DNA from 2 places in the Shewanella sp. QJM3NY_23 genome. Region 2 is predicted to be linked to the other one. Evidence: predicted binding sites of a transcription regulator. Region 2 holds the regulator's gene; the other holds the start of a gene.
The links. The regulator sigma-54, encoded in region 2, starts transcription at its own class of promoters, with help from an activator protein. The targets are predictions, from matches to a motif close to GTTGGCACGNNNNTNGNNT.
Positions count from the first base shown of each region.

Region 1: a site for sigma-54 is predicted at 6,581-6,599, ahead of AC0VXX_RS05525 (flagellar assembly protein T N-terminal domain-containing protein). Genes of this name have one in related genera too.

Region 1 is NZ_CM149657.1:1,211,081-1,221,117, forward strand. It holds gene AC0VXX_RS05490 (hypothetical protein) at 465-947, opposite strand; gene AC0VXX_RS05495 (replication endonuclease) at 1,099-3,057, opposite strand; gene AC0VXX_RS05500 (hypothetical protein) at 3,050-3,358, opposite strand; gene AC0VXX_RS05505 (hypothetical protein) at 3,358-3,723, opposite strand; gene AC0VXX_RS05510 (helix-turn-helix domain-containing protein) at 3,707-3,892, opposite strand; gene AC0VXX_RS05515 (hypothetical protein) at 4,022-4,930, opposite strand; tRNA gene AC0VXX_RS05520 (tRNA-Arg) at 5,155-5,230, opposite strand; gene AC0VXX_RS05525 (flagellar assembly protein T N-terminal domain-containing protein) at 5,308-6,465, opposite strand; gene AC0VXX_RS05530 (FlgO family outer membrane protein) at 7,055-7,678, shown strand; gene AC0VXX_RS05535 (LPP20 family lipoprotein) at 7,675-8,121, shown strand; gene AC0VXX_RS05540 (flagella synthesis protein FlgN) at 8,479-8,904, opposite strand; gene flgM (flagellar biosynthesis anti-sigma factor FlgM) at 8,911-9,234, opposite strand; gene flgA (flagellar basal body P-ring formation chaperone FlgA) at 9,357-10,037, opposite strand, start outside.
Region 2 is NZ_CM149657.1:474,798-484,834, forward strand. It holds gene mgtE (magnesium transporter) at 1-901, opposite strand, end outside; gene AC0VXX_RS02245 (HPr family phosphocarrier protein) at 1,009-1,281, opposite strand; gene rapZ (RNase adapter RapZ) at 1,271-2,125, opposite strand; gene ptsN (PTS IIA-like nitrogen regulatory protein PtsN) at 2,122-2,565, opposite strand; gene hpf (ribosome hibernation promoting factor) at 2,568-2,855, opposite strand; gene AC0VXX_RS02265 (RNA polymerase factor sigma-54) at 2,886-4,370, opposite strand; gene lptB (LPS export ABC transporter ATP-binding protein) at 4,500-5,231, opposite strand; gene lptA (lipopolysaccharide transport periplasmic protein LptA) at 5,231-5,767, opposite strand; gene lptC (LPS export ABC transporter periplasmic protein LptC) at 5,754-6,311, opposite strand; gene kdsC (3-deoxy-manno-octulosonate-8-phosphatase KdsC) at 6,308-6,859, opposite strand; gene AC0VXX_RS02290 (KpsF/GutQ family sugar-phosphate isomerase) at 6,861-7,838, opposite strand; gene AC0VXX_RS02295 (calcium/sodium antiporter) at 7,882-8,841, opposite strand; gene AC0VXX_RS02300 (ATP-binding cassette domain-containing protein) at 9,007-9,834, shown strand; gene mlaE (lipid asymmetry maintenance ABC transporter permease subunit MlaE) at 9,821-10,037, shown strand, end outside.

The DNA.
Region 1 (10,037 bases), 740 kb from region 2:
TTACAAGGTAGCTTACCTTGCAAGCTTGACCTACCTTCCAAGAAAGGAGGTGTTTTATGTATCAGCGAAGCAAAAAATATCTGCAACAAGTTGCTAGATTAGCAAGTATTAGAGCGGCTAAAGAATGTAAGCGGCTCTAATGTCAATTCATTTCATTACCCTTTAACGTGCTTCCGAATCGTGTAGAGGGTTAGAGGCTATTTGGTTCCAGCTAAGCGATAGAAACTGCTCAATCGCTTATCTTTCAGACACGCTACCGCCCTTGGATTGTGGGTATCAGCTTCCCTGCTGTTTAGTAACTTTTGATTTTGTTGAAGTTATTTATGGTACCTGAACGTAACATAAGACTTATTTAACGTCATTTAGAAAGTTGCTTTAGTAACAAAAAGTTGCATTTAATCAAATTCTTATATGCTTTACTTGTCGCTATAATGTATTTCGTTTGCTAGATAAATCAATGTCGTTTACTTCAATGTTGCACATGTTGAGTCCCTTTGTTTGGCTACTTCGGGATCATTATCCTGCATTGCTCTAAGAATGAGTTGATTACATTCTTTTTCTTTAAGCTGTTGTACGGTCTTTTGCATTGGTTTACCTATGGTGGCAATCATGGGTTTGTAGTTCAGTGACGCATTGCAGTACATTCTTGACAAGCTGCGGCCTTTTGAGTTGAGTTTTTTTGTTACCGATAATTGTTCACATAGATCGGTGAACATGGCTTTGGCTTGCTGGGTGCACTTGGAATAGGACGTAGCTTGCTGCTGAACGTCGGCACAGACGCTTTCTTGCTTGACCTGCCATAGAAAGTGCTGGAATCGAATGTCGGTGCCTTTGTAATTGAGCATTTGTGCTGTGACGGTAGTGTTTGCCGCATCAACATAGGCGTTGGTGATGTTATTGCTCACCATCTCCAGATAGGCTGCAAATAGCTGTGACAATGGATCCATTACTCGTCCTTAAGTAGCTGTTGTGTATCACTAATAGACTTGATACTACTCTTTTCTCTGACTGATTAATAGTCAGTGCTGGTTAAAATATCTTGAGTATTTCTTTATAAAATTGACCAATATCAATTCAATGGTAAATCGGGTGGTTGGTTCAGTATCTGGTCGCGGTTTGACTCATGTACCTTGTTGATAGGTCGATTTCATTTAATCTCCTTTTTCCCGCTGACCGATTATCTTCTGGCATCAGATTGATAGTCACGAGGTTTGGTATCGTATCTGACTCGGTGACGAGGGTGGTACAGTTATTGACAGAACTCCAAGTTAACGGCTTTGGCTTAGTTGTCATTGAAATCGTCCAGCTGTGTACGCGAGTGATGATCTCAACACCTAAACAGACAATGCCTTTGAGTTGCTTGATGAGTGCATCTCCGTAGCGATTGGTTTTTAGCTCTAGTCGATCATGTTTAATATCTGCTGTTGCTTTATATTGATTTTCGGAACTTTCGGGAGCTGATTCCGATACTAATTCCGGAAATACGGCAATCGAATCCGGGATTGGATTCCCGGATTCCGGCAATGTAATCCCGGAATTTTCAGGGTGATTCCCGCAATTTCGGGATTCTTGCTGGATGGTTTCAGGATTTTGCTTGCTTTTTGCGCTAAGGGAGTTGGCGTTGCCATAAAGTGGCCTAATGAGTTGATCGACTCTTTTGCAGAATACTCCGCCCATTAGCTCAGTGTAACGGTTCCAGTTGGAGCTATCTGCGGCCTGTCGTATTTCCTCTACCCAATCTAAGCTTTGGTCTGTGATTTTGCTTAAGCGCCTTAGTTCACGCCATTGAGTGACACCCACACCACCAATTTGTTGGAATTGGCGAATACCCCAGCAAGACGCCCATACTTTGATACGAACTGCCGATGAAGTTGCTTCTTTGCCGTATGAGTCGTGGTCTATGCCTTTACCGTCAATATTTTTAGATACGTACTTCACCACATAGCCAGTGGCTGAGCCTTTGTCGGGATTAATATATTCGACCTTAAAGCGCCTCTGCTTTGCGCCTTGCTCGTCGCCATCTTCCTCTAGGCAATATTGCTCGAAGGTGTCGACTAAGGCTTGTTGCTGCTCCGTTGGAATAAACAGTAATAGATGCCAATGGGGTGTGCCGTCATGGTGCGGTTCAGCAATGCGGAAACCGAACGGGGTGATCTTGTCACGGTTGAGTGAAGCCCTAATACGCTGAAAGGTACGATTTAAGTATTCTTGCGCGTCAAGTGGTGTCGCGCCGTTCCAGTTAGGGTTTTCATCACCTGATTTAGAATAGCTGCGGTGATACTTCGACGGTGTTGTCATGGTGAGGAATAGAGCGGAATAGCCCATCTGTTTGGCATAGTCTTCAAAGCCACGGATGCGAACCATTAACTCTGCTTTGCGTATGGCAGGATTTGATACGTTGAGCTGTGATAGTTCAGCAAGACTCATGCTGTAATCAAGCTCATTGGTGGCTATGGTGTTTTCTAATAACTCTTGGTTGTTTTGCCATTGAGTTTTGAAGTTATTGACCGTGATATTACTAGCGTAAATTCCACGATGTTTGTTCACTTGGTTTAACAGGCGAGAGATCGTTTCTATTTGTTTGTTATGTTGACGTCTTAGCTTTGGTTTCCACCAAGAAGGATCAAATGCTCTGGACAATACTCCCCATACTTTTTTCTGCTCGTTTTCAGATAATGTGCCTGCTTTTAGGTTTGTGATTATCTTGTCAGTTAGCTTTGTTGGGGTGATTTGATAACACTCCAAATAGCGAATGACACAATTGTACTTTTCAATAAGACAATTGCTATTGAGATTTTTGACAAGAGTTATACAACGGCGAGCGTGGCGTTTTGCTTGAATAGCATGATCTCGGTCGTTAGTGTTGATGCTGTAAAATGAATGGTCTTTACCTAAAATGTTTGCGATTGCCTTAGTTGTTTCCCTTACATAGATGTTCGCATCTCTTCGTTTAGCAAATTTGCTGTACTTATCCATTATTGCATCACTAAATAATGAGGGGATGCCATCAAGCCGCCCCTTAAGCCATTGCTTATCATGTTCATGGACGTTAGGCATGGTGGCTCTCCTTGCTAGGCGCTTTATCGCCGCTTTGCTCTGCGTGGGCTGTCAGCCAATTAAGCCCACGTTGGTTAAGGCTGCAACGTAACCAACGCATTCCCGTTATGTAATGGACACTCTCACCGATAAAACCTAGTGCCTTTAGTTTAAAAAGGGTGCGCTTTTGAAAATGCCCGTGATAGCTTTCAAAGCCCGTCATTTTGCAAAGGTCAGGGCAGATCTCAATACAGACATCGATGTTATTGCCCTGAGCTAACCATTGGATGAACTCAACTTGCTCGTTAGTGAAGGCGGCCATTACTTGCCTCCTTCAGTATTAGCGATTGTTTCATGTTCAGGTGCTGGCAGTTTTGATGGTTTCTGTGCTGTTAGCTGCGGTGTCGACTGCCCGTTATGTAACGAAGCCTTGGTTACAGGTTTGATTTCATCCGTTCCGTTAACGAGTTCATGTTTCGTTAACGGGTACATAGATGAATCAAGCGCGCAGTTTTCGGCCTGTGTACCCGTTAACGGGTACAAGGGCGATAATTGCTCTGTGGTACCCGTTAACGGGCTGGAGCCGATTGAGGCTTTGAGCATTGTGGTAGTCGCATTAAGCATTCCACACAGATGAGATAAAAAGCAAATGATGACGATAGCGCCGAATTTAAGCAGTGTGTTCATAAACCCTCCCGTTGATAAAGTTCTCAACATCGCTTTGGCGGTACATTACACGACGACCAACTTTGATAAAGCTAAGAGGGTAGCGGCCAGTACAGCGCCATACAGATAGGGTGCCTATAGTGATGCCAAGAAACTCGGCAACTTGAGAGGGGGTAAGTAGTGTATTCATGTTAACTCCGATTAGTGTGTGTCTTTCGGAGTTAACAATATGATCAGACGATTAGTGTGTATGTACATTCAAGCTGCTTGAAAATACATTAAGCTGCTTGAGTGTATATTTAGGGGGGATTAAAGCTTGTTAACTGGTTCTTTTTTGAAAGCGTTTAGTCGATCTAAACCAGTCTACAACCGTCCTGTGACCGTTAATAACACTGTTAAATTGAAAACCATGCTTTTTACCAAGTTCGACGATTTGCGGGTATAAACCTTCAGCAGCTTTCGTGTAATTAGAATATTCATTAGTAGCCAAAAACAGTGCAATAGCATCTTTAGCTGTTTGTTGAGAGCCTTGCTGTGTCTTTTTACCGCCTCTTTTCCCTGCCTTCTTTGAGTGTTCAATTGCCCCTTGTACTTTGAGCACATTTTCCCGAATCCGCACAGCATAAGAATCTTGATGCGAAATTAGCTCCTTTATTAAATATTCAGCTAATAAGTTAGCTTGTTGAGGTAGCCCTGCAAACTGACATGAAAGAATGCCTTTGAAAAGCTCAAACAACTTGGTTGTTAGTTGTTCTGACATGCGCTGTGTCAGTATTGATTTAAGTGGCTGGACTCTTTCGTTGAACAGTTCTGATGTATTCGGTAAAAACAGGTCGGCGATTTCAATCAGTGAATTGGCATGAGCTATTGCTATAGCTTTATCTGGTTTATATATGCCTTCCATCATTTCTAAGAAAATTTTAATTAGATTGCCCCAACTCTCACTGCGTGCTTTATGGAGTTCATCTAATAAATTTAAGCTGTGAGGGTGCTTCGCGAATGCTTTGACTATATCTTCCTCTGAACTATTTCCTTCAGCAATGGCTTCAAGTTGGTGGACACTCACTATAAAGTTAGTAAAGCTCTCAACGGTTTCTTTAACATTGCTAGTTATTTGTTCTGAATCAAGATCAGGGTTTTCTTTATCGTTTAGAGGAATAATAGAGCTAAGAAGCCATGCCCTTATTTTTTGTCTGTCTGTAGGAATATCTAGATCAAAATCTTCCATGACTGAGTAGTTTCTTTCCTGTTTTTGAATAAGACAAAACTATTAGAAATGGAGTGAAAAGTCTACAACTGAGGTTAACTGAGTAAAACAGGCGTTATTCAACTAATACCAAGAGAATGTATAACAAAAAGTGCTAAAAAAGGCCTGTTCTATGGCGGCACAGGGGCGGCACCAGATTTTGTTAAAATCGTAAGCGATTGAATTTTATAAGTAAAAGGTCTATCTGGTCTCCCCACAGGGACTCGAACCCCGATCGATCGCTTAGGAGGCGACTGCTCTATCCTGTTGAGCTATAGGGAGACGCTGTTGATTATACTGTTTTTCATCTCGATGAAAAGGCTTTAGATTTAGTTGCTTAATTAGTGGTCGCTTGTCCGCTAAATTTTAATCGCAATGTCATTTACTTGTATATTTAGCGTCCCATTTTTTGGCTCGAGCAAGGCTGTTGCACTTTGCTGCGTGACTTGATCTATGGTGACCGTTGCGCGAGTTTCCCCGGCAATTGGGCGCATGTTGTCGAGCCTATCGGGTAAGTTTTGTTGCAATACAATTTGAAAACGGTCGCCCACTTTTATACCGTTATTACGCCCCAGATTGATGATCACCCGTCTGTCTTGTTTAGACACAATTTGTCCGAGTAGTGGCCTGCAGTTAAGCACTTTATCGATATCTGCACTGGCTTGTGCTAATACGGCATCAATATTTTGGCCATAGCTGGAATGCCAAAAGCGGGCGCTATTTGCCGGCACTGTGGCTTGTCGCTCAAACTCCCATGGGGCAGATGAATGATATAGCTCGCTCCAAACTTGCTCACCACTGATGCCATGATACAGCGATAGCTTTAGATAAAATTGCCGTTGCGGATAGTTATTCCAAAGACCTAGTAATCCGCCTTCAACGGGATCGGTGGAGATATCGACGATTGCTGGCAGTAGGATATATTGACTGTCGGTGATGTCGCTTAGCCAACTGGGCAAACGGTAGCCTCGAACATCGACTAACGATTGCTCAACATCGAGGCGTTCGTTGGCGTGAACGTTGGCAAGGCTGGCATTGCTGCGCTGCTGAATGATGTTTCCCAAGCGTTCTGATAGTGCCTGTTCAAATTGACCGATATTGCCGTATCTGAGCTGCGCACGATCGGCAATCGATGCCTGTGGCACTAAAATGGCGGCTTTTAATGGTTCCACTTGGCACTGTTGCTCTGCGCCATCGATAACATCGGCTCTTAATGTCACTGTGATTTGTTGGTTTTCGATGCGCTCACTGAGCAGTTCGACTCGCGCAATGTTGGCTTGGTTCGACATAGAAAACTGGCTTTGTACCAGTTGACCGTTTTGCGTCTGTTGCTGGCTGGTAAATTGGCCACCCGATTGTAAGGTGATAACACTTAAGGCTTGTTGTATGGCTTCTTCGCGTGCCTGATTAACATTGTTGTTGAGCACGTTGGCCTCGCCATGTGCTTCAATCCACTGTGCTGACACATTAAGGTGGGTTAAACCGAGCAATAGCAAGGATATGGTTAGCCGATTCATGTAAAAGTCTCTTTCAATAATAACAATGCGAAGCGTTACAACCTGCGGCACTAACTGCCAAAATGATGACAGTATTAGCGGTTGTTGGGCGATATTAGCCTGATGGCATCATAGTAAGCAATATACATGCCTGTATGTACTTTGTGGCACTATTGCTTGCTTAATGGGGTTAAAGCTTGACGTGTTGAGGCCGATAAAGAGGCCGCGGGTAAACCATTGTGGCTATTGCTATGACCTTGGCGTTGATTATTGTCTTATCGCGCTCGCAGCGATTGGTGATGCCCGAGATACTTAGTATGCCATATAAGCAATTAGGTTAGCACTTAGCTATTGGCTCATAATTTGCATTTTAAATTTATGCCAGTCGAACCCGCCGCGAATTTGTCGTGTGACATAGCGATAGTCAAAGTTATCGTCTGCGTCAGTATCGACCGGGTTGTGATGTTAATGCATCAGCGCCGTCAACGGTTAAATAGTTAGCGGTTAACTTAAATGGGCGGCGACCAAGCCTTGCGTTTATATTGAAACGGCATTTTATATGTGCATTTTTTCCGGCTAAGCCTTGCTTAGCGTTATACAGGACAGAGCAATGCGTACAGCGATATTTTTGTCATCTTTATTGCTATTGGGGGGATGTGCGAGCAATGAGTCTGCTGCGCCGTCATTGGCAAGCGGCAATACTTTGCCTGCTCAATCGGCAGTGCTACACCTAAGCCAACAATTGGCCAATGAACTGGTCAGGCAAAACGATCAACTCACGCCTAAGCATCCGTTATTGGTGACAACGCCAGTGTTGTTAGACAGTTTAAGTGGCACTAATCCCTTGGGGTTACAATTACAGCAAGGTTTAATTGCTGCTATGCATGATCATCAATTTAATTTGGTCGATCTCAATGTGGCACAAAGTGTGCGCGTGACCGACAGTGGTGATTTTATATTGAGTCGTGATTGGCGTAAGCTTGCGGACGATTTGCCCGTTGAGCATGTTTTGGTGTCGACCATGAATCTGTCGCTTGATGAGCTTGTGGTCAATAGTCGCATTGTGAATGTAACCAATAATCGTGTGGTATCAGTTGCTTCGGCGAGTGTCACCTTGGCTGAATTGCCTGGTTATCTTAGGGCGTCTGAGCGGGTGGAGTCTAAGCAAGGCTTGTTGATCCGTCACAGCATGCAGGGGCAGGGTAACATGCAAATGGTAGGAGAGATGCAATGAGAATCTGGTTAATGGCAATACTGCTGACACTAAGTGGCTGCGCTTCCCAAGATAGATATATTCAGTGGGAAACAGAAGCGCCTGAGCAGTTTCCTAAGTTAACCGCTATCGGCTACGCCCCCTTAGCGACACAACCGGCCAAAGAGCAGTCGCAACGGGTATTAATGGCGATGCAAGCATCCAAAATCGCGGCTTATCGTGAGTTAGCTGAGCAGGTATACGGCCAGCAGTTATCTGCGTCGAGCCAAGTCAGGGATTGGATGTTGTCTGATGATAATATTCAAGCTTCGGTGACCGGGGTGATACGCGGCGCCAGAGTGGTTAAGAGTTACCCGGCGGGTGAGCATTATGTGACTGAGCTGGAACTTGATTTTTCTCAAGTGTGGGCCTTGTACCAACAGCAAAATCGTCCACAAAAAGTGAAGCAAGTGACTTATTTTTAATAAAGTATCCTTATTAACATTGCTTGTGTTTTACTGAATAACTTTATGTATTGCGCATTATTAAAGCCTCTATTTAAGAGGCTTTTTTTGTGCCTTTTGTCAGCGCTTCCAGCATAGGAAACGCATCAAGCTGGTGAGATAGGCGCTGATATAACTCAGCATTATAGAGTGCTGTCGTTAATCAAATAGAGCGCTGTAGTGCATAAAAAGAGCCAAGCAAAAGTTGCTATGAGATAGTGATAAGAAAACAGTAGTCAGAGATATTGCGCATAGGGTCGAGGACTAATTAGACACTCATTATCGGACCTTATGCCCACAACTAGTGTCAGCTGTAACATCAGCGTAAAAAGAATCCGCTTAGGCCTTAAGATTATTGCCTAAGGTCGAAATTGTTGAGGTTTTACCTTTACCATCGTAGGTAAGGCTGGATGCGTTTCGACTGGCTTGTAAGGCTTGGGAGAAGCGATTAATACTGGCCATGCTGTGTTCTATTAAAGTGGCATTTTGCGCGTTAAGCGTCTTACATTGGGCTAACACTTGTTTGGTAATTTCGACTAATTTTTGTAGCTTAGGATCGCTACTGAGTTTATTGCTGTCAGGGTGCTCTGATAATCGTACATCGACCGCTTTGATCTCATCTAACAACTTAGCTTTATCTGTCGCTAGGTTTAGCAACTCATCGGCACTTTGTGCGATAAGCGCCACTTTCTCTGCTTCGATAAGGCGTTTTAAGTCGTTTAATAACGTATGTTGATTGGCGATGATGTCGATTATTGAGTTCATAACAGCTTAATTAAGATCCTTTAGTTCATTTTCAAACTGCGCAATATTACTGGCCAGTTTGTCGGCATCAATTTTGTAGCGACCTTCAGCAATAGCCGCTTTGATCTGTTCGACTTTTTTAGTGTCGATTTCAGGCAAGCTGTTCAATTTTGCTTGGGCACTTTGCAGTTGTTGCGCCTGAGGTGTTATTGATACCGAGTCACTTTTTACGGTTTTAGCCGTAGTGGTTTCGGGCGATACGGCCTCATTTTTTGCCGATGATTTATCGGTTGTCGGCGTTGCGACTCGATTGTTAGTGCTTGTATTTACATGCTTTACGTCTATAGCCATAATAGGTTCCAACGTTACTTTAGTGAGATCAACATAACTGTATATCGGCGTTCACTGTTAAAGCTTTAGTAGAATTTTGTAGTGATCAATAAAAAAATGCCCATCGATTGGGCCACGTGGTACTACATTCTAACCTCAACCGCGCCGACCCCAATAACGTTTGCATCTACCATTTTCTGTGAGTTACTGTTTCTAACCTGAATTCTATCGCCTAAGTTACCATCACGTAAGGCCTCACCGATAGTTTTTATCTCAAAATTGGCCGTGCGGGCAAAAATAGACACCATGTCGCCTTTGCATACAAAGCAAAGGTTACTGCTAAACAGGGTTTGATTGGCGGCAATTCTACGTTTTACTCGGGTACCTGTGACCTGTGCGGGATCATCAAATTGTTGGCCACGTAAATTACTCTGCTCGACATAGGCGAGCGTCACCTGCTCTGCGTCAATTAGATCGCCTGGCCCCAAGGTTTGTGTGGCCACAACCACAGGGTAAAGAATGTCGACTCTTACCGATATGTAAATTTGCCAAGGGTATTGTAGCTCTGGGGTTTCGCAACTGACTTTAACTGTGTTATTACGGCCTATTGCGCGATCGCTGGCGACCTCAACGCTTAGCGCTGAACTGCAAACAGGTGGGGTAACCCTAGTGTCTAAACTTTGCGGCGTAATATTGACTTTGGCGTCACTAGGGGCTTCAATTTTATTTTCAATTGCCGCTATAGCTAATCGTGATATCGTCGATAAAGAGGGTACGCTAGGCTCATCCGCGCCGAAACTTGGGGAAGAGAAGAGTAAAGCGAT
Region 2 (10,037 bases):
CGGCAAATAGATTAATCGTCAGCCAGAGTGAGCGCCGAAAGGTACTCTTAAGGACCGGGCCGAAGGTGTCGGTCTCATCATCCATTCCGGCCATCCCCATCATCGAATGCTCAGCATCTTCACGGATCACATCGACAACGTCATCTATGGTGATCCGCCCAAGCAGTTTATTGGTTTTTTCATCGACCACAGGTGCCGATACCCAGTCGTGGCGTTCAAATAGCTGCGCGACTTCACTGTCGTGCATACCCACAGGGATCCCTTCGAGTTCTTGGTTCATGATGTCGCGCACCGATGCATTCGGATCGCAGGTGAGCAGATCGGCGATCGCTACGCCACCAAGCAGGCTGTCGTGTTTGTCAACCACATATAAGGTATCGGTGGCTTCTGGTAATTCACCACGAATACGCAGGTAACGCAGGATCACGTCGACATTCACATCTGGCCTTAGGGTGACCGTATCTGTGTTCATTAAGCTGCCGGCGGTGTCTTCTGGGTATGACAGAGCCTGTTCGACTCGCGCCCTATCTTGGCTGCGCATCGATTGCAGTACTTGATTGAATACGCTGTCTGGCAGGCTACGCAATATGTAGGCCAGGTCGTCGGTATCCATATTTTCGGCCGCTTTTGCTACGCGCTCAGGGCTCATCTGGCTAATAAATTGATCTTTGAGCTCTTCACTGAGTTCATCGAGTATCTCACCCGTATGGGCTTGATCGATAAGTTGCCATAATACTTGCCGCGCACGCGGTGGAGAGGACTCTAAAATAAAGGCGATATCCGAGGCCGCCATGTCGTGCAGCATACTGCGTACATGGACAAACATACCGCTGCTCAGGGCTTGCGTCAGCTGCTGTAAACGTTGATCTGTAGTTTCATTATCTAACACTTCGATCGGCATGACTTCCCCTTGGAAAAATGGCGCGGCGACATAGGTTATTGGTTAAGTAACCTGAACTCGGGATAATTATAGAATGATATGAGCCGTTTAGGCTCGAGGCGGGGCGATTATACGGCTTCTTCGAATTTTGCGTCAATCAGTGCGCTAATGGCATCGAGTGCCGCTTGAGCATCTTGGCCTTCACTGGTGATGGTAATGGTTTTACCAAAGCCGGTTTCTAGCATTAATAGCCCCAACACACTGGCGGCAGAGGCTTGCTTATCACCCTGAATTAAGGTGACTTGGGCATCAAACTGAGCGGCTAATACCGCCAATTTGGTAGCAGCTCGTGCATGCAGTCCCAGTTTGTTGCAGATGGTTAGCTGGCGCTCAAGCTTCATGTTTCTTTAACTCTCTGTGGCGCGCTTGAACCTTGTGTTTACCTTTATTAAATAATTTAGCAAGTTGGTCGGTAACATAGACAGATCTATGCTGGCCTCCAGTACAACCAATGGCGATAGTTAAGTAGCTACGGTTATTGCGTTCAAGGTGCGGCAGCCAAGTTTCGAGCAAATTCTCTATCTGCCAAATAAACTTGTTCACTAGCGGCTGTTGGCTTAAAAATTGCTGCACTGGTTGGTCGAGACCTGTCAGCGGACGTAACTCCGTTTCCCAGTGGGGATTGGGCAGAAAACGCACGTCAAACATAAAGTCAGCTTCACTTGGCATGCCATATTTAAAACCAAACGACTCAAAGTTAATCACTAATTCTTTATCTACTGTTCCCAGTAAGATCTCGCGTACCTTATCGCTTAAATCATAGATGTTAAGCGTCGAGGTATCTATGTAGTGATCGACCATCTTGGAGATAGGCTCGAGCATTTTGCCTTCAAGCTGTATCGCCTCTTTAAGGGAAACTTTTGAGCGTGATAGCGGGTGTAATCTACGGGTTTCACTGTAGCGTTTGAGTAACACATCGTCAGAAGAGTTTAGAAAGAAACTCAGTAATTCGGTATCTTTAGGAAGATTCGCTAGCTGTTTTTCAAGCTGGATATCTTCGCTGGGCATGTTGCGCACATCGACGCTTATCGCAACAAGTTCATTTCTACCTTTAAGCTGACTGAGCAGCGAGTCCATCATCTGCAGTGGCAGATTGTCGACACAGTAATAGCCCAGATCTTCCAGTACCCTAAGGACTACCGATTTTCCTGAGCCTGAGCGCCCAGATACCATTACCAATTTCATTGGGTGATCACCTGATACAGTTCTGCTTCGTCGTGGGTTTTTCTTAGCTGTTTGATGATAGCTTTATCACTTAATTTCTCTGCCATCGCGGCGAGAGTGCTAAGGTGTTGCTCGCATTGATCTGCGGGAACCAATAATGCAAAGAGGATATCGACCGGCTGATTATCAATTGCATCGAATGCAATTGGCTCTGCACATTTTATCAATACGGCGACGGGCTTCTCAATATTCGTCAGCCGTCCGTGAGGGATCGCGATACCATTGCCTATACCTGTGCTGCCCATTTTCTCTCTCGCCAAAAGGCTTTCAAAAATCTCTTGAGAGGAAAGGGTGGGGTACTGGACAGCGGCCAAGTCGCTGATAAGTTCCAGTACCTTTTTCTTACTGCCCGGAGTGGCGCAGGTTGTGCACTCCGGCCGCAGGATGGTACTAAGTTCCATCGTTAATGTTTTGTTAGCTTCTCTTTGTGTTTAATGACCTGACGATCTAATTTATCGATCAGGGAATCTATCGCGGCATACATATCCGCGTGCTCTGATGTTGCAAATACTTCTCCACCACTAAGATGTAACTTTGCTTCAACTTTTTGCATCAATTTTTCGACATTTAATATCACGTGGACATTATTGATCTGATCGAAATGCCGTTCAAGCTTTGTAAACTTTTCTTCAACATAGTTGCGCAGAGATTGGGTGATCTCAATGTGGTGCCCAGTCAGATTTATTTGCATAAAGTGATTCCTCCGGTTTCCAGTTGTTGATTATAAGCTTTTACGTTGATTTGACGGCGGTATCAACATCGCTTCACGATATTTTGCTATCGTGCGTCTAGCGACTTGAATACCTTGCTCGGCTAACAGTTGCGCCATCTTACTGTCACTTAAGGGTTTCTTCTGATTTTCTGCGGCGACTAGCTTCTTAATAAAAGCGCGGATCGCAGTAGAAGAGCATTCGCCACCATCGTCGGTCCCGACATGGCTGGAGAAAAAGTATTTTAGCTCAAAAATCCCTCTTGGAGTGTGCATATACTTTTGGGTGGTGACCCGCGAGATGGTCGATTCATGCATTTCGACCGCCTCGGCAATATCATTAAGCACCATAGGTTTCATCGCTTCTTCACCAAACTCGAAAAATCCTTGCTGGAAATCGACAATGCAGTTGGTAACCTTGAGCAAGGTATCGTTGCGGCTCTCTAAACTTTTTAGAAACCATTTAGCTTCTTGCAGGTGACCACGAATAAACTGGCCATCGGCTTGGTTTTTGGTGCTGCGCGCCATCGAGGCATAATGTTGGTTTACATTAATCTTAGGCATACTATCGGGATTAAGCTCGACCACCCAGCGACCTTTTTTCTTGCTAACTGTGACATCGGGGATCACGTATTCGTCGCGACTGGCAGTAATGGCCAGCCCCGGGCGCGGATTGAGGGTTTGAATTAGCGCTATGGCCTCGCGTAATTCATCCTCTTTCAGCTTGGTCTTACGCATCAATAGGCGAAAGTCTCGCCCGGCGATAAGATCTAAGTAATCACGGATCAAGAGTCTGGCGTTGTCGATATGCGGGGTGTCGGGGCTGTATTGGGCCAGTTGGATCATCAGGCATTCGCTGAGGTCTCTGGCACCAATCCCGATAGGATCGAAATGTTGTACCCGCTTTAATACCGCTTCAATTTCGTCGAGTTCGATTTCAGGATCGCCCATGGCTTCAAGAATATCGTCGCAAGTTTGCGTCAAGTAGCCACGCTCGTCTATGGCATCAATGATGGCGGTGGCGATAGCGAGGTCGTTGTCAGAAAAGGGAGTGAGGTTTTTTTGCCATTCGAGGTGTTCATACAAGCCTTCGCTGGTCTCCCCTTGAAATGGCATGTCATCGTCGCGCATCGCACCAGAGCTGGAGTTAGGTGATGCGGTATAGACCTCATCCCATGTAGTGTCGACGGGCAGCTCATCGGGCATAGAGTCTTGGTTGAGTGCATCGGAGGTTTCTAAGCTCGAATTGTCTTCACTCGAGTCGACTTGCAGTTGCTCATTGTAATCGGTGTCGAAGTTGTCATTACGCTCTTGTTCTGAGTCGATATTGGCGCCTTCTTGCTCCTCGTCTAACTCGAGTAGAGGGTTAGACTCTAGTGCTTGCTGGATCTCTTGCTGCAATTCCAACGACGACAGTTGTAACAAGCGAATAGCTTGTTGCAACTGGGGCGTCATGGTTAAATGCTGACCCATTTTGAGCTGAAGTGACGCTTTCATCGTACTGCTATTCCCTTGTTTCTAATTCTAAAGTGAGAAAGCTGCCTCTGGTATTAAACCGCTAAGGCGAATGATCTACTTATAAGGTAAAAGCGGTTTCGCCTTTACCTTGAGCGCTAATAACGTTAACTATAGCTTGAATTGTTCCCCTAAGTACACCGCTCGAACTTGTTGGTTATCTAAGATCTCAGCGGGGGTTCCTTCTGCAATCAAGTTGCCGTGGCTGACAATATAGGCTTTCTCACACACATCCAATGTTTCCCGTACGTTGTGGTCAGTGATCAGTACCCCAAGGCCACGATTTTTCAGTTGCTCAATAATCTTTTTGATGTCGATAACCGAAATGGGGTCGACCCCGGCGAAGGGTTCGTCGAGCAAAATAAACTTAGGGTTGGCGGCTAACGCTCGGGCGATTTCGACGCGTCGACGTTCACCACCGGACAGTGCCATCCCCTGACTATCGCGGATGTGGGTGATATGAAACTCTTCTAGCAGGTGCTCCAACTCCTCTTCGCGCGCATCGTTACTGAGTTCGCGTCGGGTTTGTAATACCGCCATAATATTATTGCGTACCGATAATTTACGGAAAATACTGGCTTCTTGCGGTAGATAGCCAATCCCTTTGCGAGCGCGCAAATGCATAGGATCTAGGGTGAGATCGTCATCATCAATAAAAATACGTCCCTTGTCACTTTGCACCAGACCAACCACCATATAAAAGGTCGTGGTTTTACCGGCGCCATTAGGGCCTAGCAAGCCGACAATTTGCCCTGTGCGCACGGTTAAGCTGACATCTTGTACCACGGCACGGCTCTTATAGCTTTTGGCTAAGTTAACCGCTTTTAGCGTCATCTCTGTCATTACTGTTCCTGCTTGGGCTGTTCTTGGGGCTGACTTTTGCTGTTGTCTTGGTAACTTTCGGGTTGAATGATGGTGATAACGCGATCGCTACCCGTACTTTCGGCTATCAACTGTTGCTGCTCAATGTTGTAGCGAATTTGATTACCTGTGACTTGGCTACCTTCTTGTTCGAGGGTGGCATTACCAATTAGGGTTAGAGTGCGGGTCGACAGTTCATAGCGGATCTCATTGGCGCTGGCTGACGCTGGACGACCATTTTCCATCACCTGTGTATAAGTGGCTGGCTTACCCTTTGCCACTAAGATTTTGCCACTACTATTTTCTTTGGTAAAGGCGCGTAATTCATCGGCTAAAATTTTAATGGAGCCTTGAGTCACCTCTACTGGGCCATTGAAGATAATCTGATTATTTTTAATATCAGCTTCTTGGCTTGCGGCTGAAATCTTAACCTCTTGCAGCAGGTCGGTTTCATTCGCCGCACTCTGCAGGCTAACCATGGTTAACAGGCCTGCAAGAATAAGATTATTTAGTTTCATATGTTCCTTCTACCTGGCTCGTCAGTCGTACTTTTTGTGCATTGAGGTCGGCATATAAGCCTTTTCCGGTAATCAAAAAATCGTTACCGGTGATCCGAATGGTTTGATCGGATGTCATGATCATGGTGTTGAGGTCCAATTCCATGTAGTTGGTTTCTATGGTTTGGATGGGCTCTTCAGGGCTAATGGCATCAATAATGACATTATTTTCCAAGATGACTTTGCCACTGTCTTTGTCTAATGTACCCCGAGCCGAGCGCAACCGCCACTGAGCATCGCCGTTATCGGGATAGACCAGATAAATGGGCTGGGTAAAATAGGTCATATTACGCTCGGCATAGTGTTCCATATGGCTAGCCGAGACGCGGCTATTAAGTTTGCCTTGTTCGTCGTATTGCACGCTATTGATGTTGTTAATCACATAATCTGGACGATCGGACGCGTCGAGCAACAGCGCTTGTGATCCTTGCTTAGTCTGCACCTGCCAATAGAGCACTAAAGCGGTACCAAAAAACGCGATAATCGCCAGGGTGACTCTATTCATATGCTCATACCGTGAGCCGATTCAAACTTATCTTGGCTTAGCAAAATAAGGTCGGTTAATTCACGTAGCGCACCATGGCCGCCATTAATATGGGTGACCATATCGGCATGCTGCTTAACATAAGGGTGACCATCGGCGACGCACACCGACAAGCCGACTTGTTGCATTACGGGTAGGTCGACCATGTCATCGCCAATATAGGCCACCTGTTGTGGGCTGACTTGATAGCGTGCCAGAAGCTCTTGGTAGGGGATGAGCTTGTTGTCGACCCCTTGATAAATATGGCTAATGCCAAGGGCCGTCATACGGTCTTCGACAATTTTCGATTTACGTCCGGTGATAATCGCCACGGCAATATCGCTAGTCAGTAGCGAGCGAACGCCATAGCCATCACGAGTATGGAACGTTTTTAGCTCGTCGCCAGAGTTACTCATATAAACCAGCCCGTCAGAAAACACGCCGTCTACGTCACAAATCAGTAGTTTAATCTGTTTAGCTTTTTGCCAGGCTGAATCAGTGATAGGGCCGTAAAAACCTTGATGCGCCATTTTAAATCACTCCTGCTTTAACCATATCGAGCATGTTGAGTGCGCCAATGGGTTGCTGTTGAAGGTTAGTCACAATTAAGCCATTAATCTGCTTTTCTTCCATTATGTTGAGCGCCTCAGCGGCTAAAATGCCGTCGGTGACGGTAACGCAACCTTGGGTCATGACTTCGCTGATGGAGGTGGTTCTGAGATCGACTTCAGCATCGATCACGCGGCGCAGATCGCCATCGGTAAAGATGCCAACCAATACGCCATTGTCATCGATAACGGCGGTCATGCCGAGACCTTTCTTAGAGATCTCATATAATGCGTCGGTAATACAGATGTGTTGAGGCACTAAGGGCAGTTCATCGCCTTGGTGCATCACATCGCTGACTCTTAGTAGCAATTTACGCCCTAAGCTGCCACCAGGGTGTGACAGGGCAAAGTCATCTTTAGTAAAGCCTCTAGCCTGCAATAGAGCCACAGCAAGTGCATCGCCCATCACTAGGGTTGCAGTGGTACTGGAGGTCGGCGCGAGCCCAAGTGGGCAAGCTTCTTCTGGCACGTCGATACACAGGTGTACCATAGCATGTTTTGCCATGCTGGAGTCGGGTTTACCTGTTACCGCAATCACTGGCAGCCCCATGCGTTTTATCACCGGCATGAGGGTTAAAATTTCACCGGCTTCGCCCGAGTTTGAGATGGCAAGTACAATATCATTTTCACTCAGAACGCCGAGATCACCGTGGCTGGCTTCGCCGGGATGCACAAAGAAGGCTGGGGTGCCAGTACTGGCTAAGGTGGCAGAAATCTTGTTGCCAATATGGCCCGATTTACCCATGCCCATCACGATCACTTTGCCGGTGCAACTCAGAATTAACTGGCATGCCTTGGCAAATTCGCTTGAATCGACATATTGATAAAGATTATCGAGGGCATTACGCTCGATATCGATAACATTACGCCCCCATTGGCGTAGTTGATCTGCATCTACCATCTTGTTCTCTCTATTAAAAAATCAGTTTGGGCCAGACCTGTAATTAGGATTGAAAAACGAGCACCTGATAAGCAATAAAGCTCATTAACAACACTCCGCCGTGCCAAGGTTTGAGCTGACGCGACTTTCCAGTTAATAGGATCAGTATGGCTAAGGCACTGCTGGTCGCCAATACCATGTAAAAGTCTCGTGTGCTGGCGGCGGCATCGACAGCACCAGGGGCGATCAATGCAGGTAGCGCGAGTACTGCTAAAATATTAAATAGATTCGAGCCGACGATGTTGCCTATGGCTAAATCATCTTCTTTTTTCAGTACCCCGGCAACACAGGCGGCTAATTCTGGCAGACTGGTACCGACGGCGATAATGGTGAGACCAATCACCAGATCCGATAAGTGGTACGCTTTAGCGATACCCACGGCGCCATTGACCATCCAGTCGGCCGATAGCGGCAGTAAGATAATACCGACGACTAACCAGAGTATGGCTTTGATTGTCGGGACATCTTTGGGGATTTCGCTATCAGACTCATCGGCTAACAGATCGGCTTCTTTGTTACTGACAGCATGCCAAATCAGGTAGCCCATTAAGGCTAAAAACAGCAGCATTAGGCCCACGCCCTCAATGCGGGTCAGTTGGCCGTCATGCAGGAAATACCCTGCAATCACAGTGGCGGCCAGCATCATAGGAATTTCACGCTTTAAAGTTTGCGAGCTAACGGAGATGGCACCCAGTAGTGCTGTGAGCCCGAGAATTAAACTGATGTTGGCGACGTTTGAGCCTAGTACATTACCAATGGCGGTATCGGTCATGCCTTCCATTGATGCCGTCGCGGCGACAAACATTTCCGGCGCCGAGCTGCCCATGGCAACAATCGTTAAACCAATTAACATGGGTGGTAGGCCCAAATTGCGGGCAAATGCGCCGGCACCATAAACGAATTTGTCGGCACTCCAAACTAGAGTGGCTAATCCAGCAAGCAGTAAAAAAATATTAAAAAGCATTAAAGTTCATTTTTGTTTGAGTGTCTGCCGCGCATTTTCGCTGGATTTGAACAAAATTGAAAGTATTGCGGCAAGATAGTGTCGATTCAGTTGTGCACAATAGGTCAATTACGTACAATTTGCCTCTTTTTGTGCCGATTTATCATGGAACATATAGGTCTTACAATGATCAATGAACGAGCAGATGATGACGCCACGCCGCTAGTCGAGATTGAACATCTGGCTTTTAGTCGCGGTTCTCATGTGATTTATGAAGATGTTAGCCTGTCGATCCCTAAAGGTAAGGTTACCGCCATTATGGGCCCCAGTGGGATAGGTAAAACCACCCTACTTAAATTAATCGGTGGCCAATTACAGCCCGATCGCGGCAATATTAAAGTCGATGGTATCGATGTACATCAGTGCAACCGCAGTGAGCTGTTTGAGCTGCGTAAGCGTATGAGTATGTTATTTCAAAGTGGTGCACTGTTTACCGACATGAATGTGTTCGATAATGTCGCCTTTGCCTTACGTGAGCACTCAGGCTTACCCGAAGCCATCATCAAGCGTATCGTACTGATGAAGTTAGAGGCCGTTGGCCTGCGCGGCGCGGCGAAGATGATGCCCAGTGAGTTATCTGGTGGTATGCAGCGACGTGCAGCATTAGCTAGAGCTATCGCCTTAGAGCCTGAGCTGATTTTGTATGATGAGCCATTTGCGGGCCAAGACCCGATATCTATGGGTGTATTGGTTAAGCTTATTAGAGAGTTAAGTGATGCACTTAATTTAACCTCAGTCGTGGTATCTCACGATGTGCAAGAGGTATTGGGCATTGCCGATTATGTCTATGTGTTGGCCGACAAACGTATTATTGCTCATGGTACGCCTGAAGAGTTAAGGCTGGCCGATAATCCAAAGTTGAAGCAGTTTATTGGTGGGGAGCCTGATGGCCCAGTGCCATTTCATTTTCCTGCTCCAGATTACCAAAAGGAGATGTTAGGTGAGCTTAACTGATCACATTGCTGGTATCGGCCGTAGTGCGATAGCCAGCGTGACTGGGCTTGGCAGTGCAGGGCTGATGTTGTGGGGCGCGATAGCGCGAGTGCCTAAGCCGCGTAAAGGTATCCCGCTGCTAATCAAGCAGTTGTACGTTATCGGTGTGCAATCTATGGTGATCATCTTGGTCTCTGGCTTGTTTATCGGTATGGTGCTTGCGC